2 regions of the Kitasatospora sp. NPDC001175 genome follow, and region 2 is predicted to be linked to the other one. Evidence: riboswitches for the same ligand, from Rfam matches in the RefSeq annotation. Region 2 holds a riboswitch; the other holds the start of a gene.
What was found. Region 2 has a riboswitch for glycine ahead of gcvP (aminomethyl-transferring glycine dehydrogenase). Riboswitches for the same ligand answer to the same signal wherever they lie in the genome.
Positions count from the first base shown of each region.

Region 1: it holds a riboswitch for glycine, as region 2 does, so the genes downstream of both, gcvT (glycine cleavage system aminomethyltransferase GcvT) here and gcvP (aminomethyl-transferring glycine dehydrogenase) in region 2, are expected to answer to the same signal.

Region 1 is NZ_JBSFJU010000038.1:51,764-54,215, forward strand. Features, by position in the region: gene ACWDAK_RS25070 (enhanced serine sensitivity protein SseB C-terminal domain-containing protein) at 1-737, opposite strand, end outside; glycine riboswitch at 953-1,057, shown strand; gene gcvT (glycine cleavage system aminomethyltransferase GcvT) at 1,226-2,344, shown strand; gene gcvH (glycine cleavage system protein GcvH) at 2,443-2,452, shown strand, end outside.
Region 2 is NZ_JBSFJU010000043.1:51,078-53,529, forward strand. Features, by position in the region: gene gcvP (aminomethyl-transferring glycine dehydrogenase) at 1-958, opposite strand, end outside; glycine riboswitch at 1,066-1,197, opposite strand; glycine riboswitch at 1,199-1,306, opposite strand; gene ACWDAK_RS26755 (PRC and DUF2382 domain-containing protein) at 1,532-2,452, shown strand, end outside.

The DNA of each region.
Region 1 (2,452 bases), on a different contig from region 2:
GGGTCGGCGACCAGGTCGAGCAGCACCAGGTGGACGCCGTACGGCAGCGGGGCGGTTCCCAGCGCACGGCCGAGCGCCTCGTTGGCCTGTGCCGGATCGGTCAGCAGGTCGGGGTCGAACTGCACCCCGACGAACAGCGCCGGGGCGTCCCCCTCCACCGAGGCGCAGGCCCGACGGGCCGTCAGCACCCCGGGCAGAGTGGCGAGTTCGGCGGCGGCGGCGGCCAGGAAGGCGTACGGCTCCTCGTGCGGCTCGGGTTCGCGCAGCGCCACCTTGGCGCCGTCCGGCTGCCCCTGCCAGCGGTCACCCTGCGGGCCGCGCCGCAGCTCGCCGACCCCCTCGGGCGGGATCGGGATGCCCACCGGGGCCTGAGGGTTGACCGCGATCCCGACCCCCAGCGGCAGCCCGCGGGCGAACTCCCAGACCGGGGCGACAGCGAACGGCATCCCGGGGGCGTGCTGCAGGAACACCTCCTGCGAGGAGAAGACCGGGACGTACGGCGCGCCGGCCAGCTCGATGGTCGGCAGGTCCAGCGAGGCGCCCTGCGGGTCGGCACCGGCCGGCAGCGGGATCCACACCTGGCTGCGGGCCAGCACCTCGACCACCCTGGCGGTCGCGCCGGGCTCGCCGAGCGCGGCGGTGAGCACCTGCTCCAGCTCGTTGGCGGGCCAGCCGCCGCCCGTCGGGGCCGTACCGGGCTCAGCCCATGCCTGCGTCTCGCCAGCCGGGTAGCTCATCGGCTCCTGCCCCTCCAACCTGACCGGGTGCTGCCCCGGTCTCCACCGCTGCCAGAAGGGTAGCGGGAGGCGGTCCGTCCCCGATGCGCCCCCGTACCGCAAGGGTGAACCCGCCCCACCTGGGGAGGAGATGTCCGACCCCTCTCCCCCTCGGCCCACCCGGCATGCCATGATGAGCGCGCTCATACGCAGCGCCCAATTTCATACTGGCCGTTCGAACCCGCGCGGGAGAGTCCGGAGTGCCCTGCACGGGCACGGGCCGGCGCCGAAGGAGCAAGTCCTCCCCGGAATCTCTCAGGCACCCCTACCGCACGGGCGAGGCAGATCTGGAAAGTGGACACGGCCGCGCCGTGCGCCCACCCACGGTGCAAGCCGCCATCCTTGGTTAGCGGTGAAGCTCTCAGGTTGTGACGACAGACGGGGAGACTCCACCCCCGTGTGCCCGTACGCAGGTCAACCCCTGAGTGCCCCAGCCAAGGAGTTCCGCCGTGTCCCTCCGTCACACCGCGCTCGACGCCCTGCACCGCTCCCTCGGTGCGACCATGACCGACTTCGCCGGCTGGGACATGCCGCTGCGCTACGGCAGCGAGCGCGAGGAGCACATCGCGGTCCGCACCAAGGCCGGCCTGTTCGACCTGTCGCACATGGGCGAGATCACCGTCTCCGGCCCGCAGGCCGGCGAGCTGCTCGACCACGCACTGGTCGGCTTCATCTCGGCGCTCGGCGTGCTGCGCGCCCGCTACACCATGATCTGCCGCGAGGACGGCGGCATCCTCGACGACCTGATCGTCTACCGCACCGCGGAGGACGAGTACATGGTGGTCGCCAACGCCTCCAACGCCCAGGTGGTGCTGGACGCGCTCACCGAGCGCGCGGCCGGCTTCGACGCCGCGGTCCGGGACGACCGGGACGCCTACGCGCTGCTCGCCGTCCAGGGCCCGGAGGCGAACGCCATCCTGGCCTCGCTCACCGACGCCGACCTGCCGGGTCTGAAGTACTACGCGCTGCTGCCCGCCACGGTGGCCGACCGTCAGGTCTGGCTGGCCCGTACCGGTTACACCGGCGAGGACGGCTTCGAGGTCTTCTGCGCCCCCGGCGACGCCGAGCACCTGTGGAACGCGCTGAGCGCGGCCGGTGCCGACAAGGGCCTGGTCCCGTGCGGCCTGTCCTGCCGGGACACCCTGCGCCTGGAGGCGGGCATGCCGCTGTACGGGCACGAGCTCTCCACCGAGCTGACCCCCTTCGACGCCGGGCTCGGCCGGGTGGTCCGCTTCGACAAGACCACGGGCGGCGGCGAGTTCGTCGGCCGCAAGGCGCTGGAGCAGGCCGCCGCCGAGGCCGAGTCCAAGGCGCCGCGCAAGCTGGTCGGCCTGGTCTCCGAGGGCAAGCGGGTGCCGCGCGCCGAGTACTCGGTGGTCGACGCCGAGGGCACCGTGATCGGGCGGATCACCTCCGGCGCCCCCTCCCCCACCCTGGGCAAGCCGATCGCCATCGCGTACGTGGACGTCGCACACGCCGCGCCCGGTACGGCAGTTGCGGTGGACGTCCGCGGCAAGCACGAGCCGGTCGAGGTCGTCGCGCTGCCCTTCTACAAGCGCGCCCGCTGAGCCCACGGCCCGCCCCGGCCGTCTCATAACCCCCGCCTGTCCGGTCCGCTCAGCGGACGGCTTCGCCCTACCCTCTTGCGATCCTGGAGAATGACGCCATGAGCAACC
Region 2 (2,452 bases):
GGTAGGCGCGGTTGCCGTCGGCGTCCACCGAGACACCGACCAGGCGGCCGGGCAGGTTGCGGGCGTACTCGGCACGGACGGCCAGGTAGCCGGCGTGCGGGCCGCCGAAGCCCATCGGCACACCGAAGCGCTGCGAGGTGCCGCAGGCGATGTCGGCGCCGAGCGAGCCCGGGGACTTCAGCAGGGTGAGGGCCAGCAGGTCGGCGGCGACGGCGACGATCGCGCCCAGGCCGTGCGCCTGCTCGATCACCGGGGCGAGGTCGCGGACCACACCGGTGGCACCGGGGTACTGGAGCAGCACACCGAAGACGCCGCGCTCGGCGATCTCGGCCGGGATGCCGTCCGACAGGTCGGCGACGACCACCTCGACGCCGGTCGGCACCGCACGGGTGTTGATCACCGCGACGGTCTGCGGCAGGGTCTCGGCGTCGACCAGGAAGACACCGCCCTTGACCTTGGTGACCCGGCGGGCCAGCGCCATCGCCTCGGCGGCGGCGGTGCCCTCGTCCAGCAGCGAGGAACCGGAGGTGGCGAGCCCGGTCAGGTCGGAGACCAGGGTCTGGAAGTTGAGCAGCGCCTCCAGGCGGCCCTGGGAGATCTCCGGCTGGTACGGGGTGTAGGCGGTGTACCAGGCCGGGTTCTCCAGCACGTTGCGGAGGATCACCGGCGGGGTGAACGTGCCGTAGTAGCCGAGACCGATCATCGGCTGCAGGACCTGGTTGCGCGAGGCGAGTTCACGCAGCTCTGCAAGCACCTGGGCCTCGCTGCGACCGGCGGGCAGGCCGAGCGCGGTGAGGCTGCGGATGGCCTCCGGCACGGCGGCGTCGGACAGCTCGTCCAGCGAGCCGTAGCCCACCTGCGCCAGCATCTTGTCCTGGGCGGCGGTGTCGGGGCCGATGTGGCGGGTCTCGAAGGGGCTGGCCTGCTCAAGCTCGGCGAGCGTCGGCTGGGCGTTCATGGGGGTCGAGGCCTCCTGGTCGCGGACCGGCGGGGGGGGGTGCACACGTCGTTGGGCTCCGCCGCTGTGGGAGCGGTGGTCCGATGTGCGTGTGAACCCGACAGGCCTCCCCCTCTGTCATCGGGACCTGAGAGCTTCGCCGCGCGGGAGGCCCGGGGGGCGTCCATCGGCTTGCACCGTCGGTGAGGGTGGTGCCGCCGGCTCCCGCGCCAACAGCCCTGCCCTGCTTTCCAGAGTGACCTAGCCCACACGGTACGGATGCCTGAGAGATTCCGGGGAGGGTTTGCTCCTTCGGCGCCCCACTTCCCGCAGTTCAACGGGGATTGGGGACTCTCCCGAGCGGGCTCGGCGGTCGCGCCCAGGGTACCAGCGGAAACCCCGCAGATCACCGGTCGGTCGGGGGCGATCGGGCGGAACACCGACGACCCCGGACAGCCCAACGCCCTCCCGTACGGCTGCCTTCGGGTAGCCGCTGTCCGACTTGATGGCTTTTCGTGTGAAGTGGCGGTCGGACAGCTCCTCCAAGCCGCCCACCAGACGGGATTCCCCCAGGAGCACGTAGTGGAGGACGGCGTGCAGACCGACATCGATCCGCGGGACCTGATCGGCCACAAGGCGGTCGACCGGAACGGTGACAAGATCGGCACGGTCGACGAGGTCTATCTCGACGACGCGACGGGTGAGCCCGAGTGGGCCGCGGTGCGAACCGGGATCTTCGGCCGGGATGCCTTCGTCCCGCTGACCACCAGTGAGTTCTCGGGCGACGAACTCAGGGTCCCGTACGACAAGTCACTGATCAAGGAATCGCCAGACTTCGGCGTCGGGCAGCACCTCTCGCCCGCACAGGAGCTGCAGCTCTACCGCTACTACGGCCTGGACGCGAGCGCCCCCTCGGCGGCACCCGCAAACCGCACCTCGAAGACCACCGACCGGGACTTCGGCTCCGTCGGGTCGACCGGACCGCACCCGCCCGCCACCCAGCCCACGCCCGCGGCAGCCCCCGCACCTGCCACACCCCCGGCGCCCTCCGCACCCGCCACTCCGGCAGCACCCGCCACCGGGGAGCGCGCGACGGCCGGCTTCACACCGCCGACTCAAGCTCCGGCTCCGACTCCAAGCCCGACCGCACAGCCTGCCACGCCGCCGGCCGACCACGTCAAGAGCCCCGCCGTGGCGGACAGGCCCGCCCTCAGAACCACCGGGTCCAACGGGCGGGCGGTGCACGCCCCCACCCCGGACCGGGCGGCCGCCCAGGGCGCGCCGGCCGGGCCCATCGAGATCACCTGCCGCGAGGAGCGCCTCGACATCAGCACCGAGTGGCACGTCCTCGGCACCGCGCGGCTGCGCAAGTACGTGACCACCGAGTCCGTGGAGCGCCGGGTACGGCTCGCCCGGGAGCGGGTTCGGGTCGAGCGCGTGCCAGTGACCGAGTCCGAGCGGGCCGCACTGAGCGACCAGGAGCTCGCCGACGCGGTCGAGGAGGTGACGCTGCGC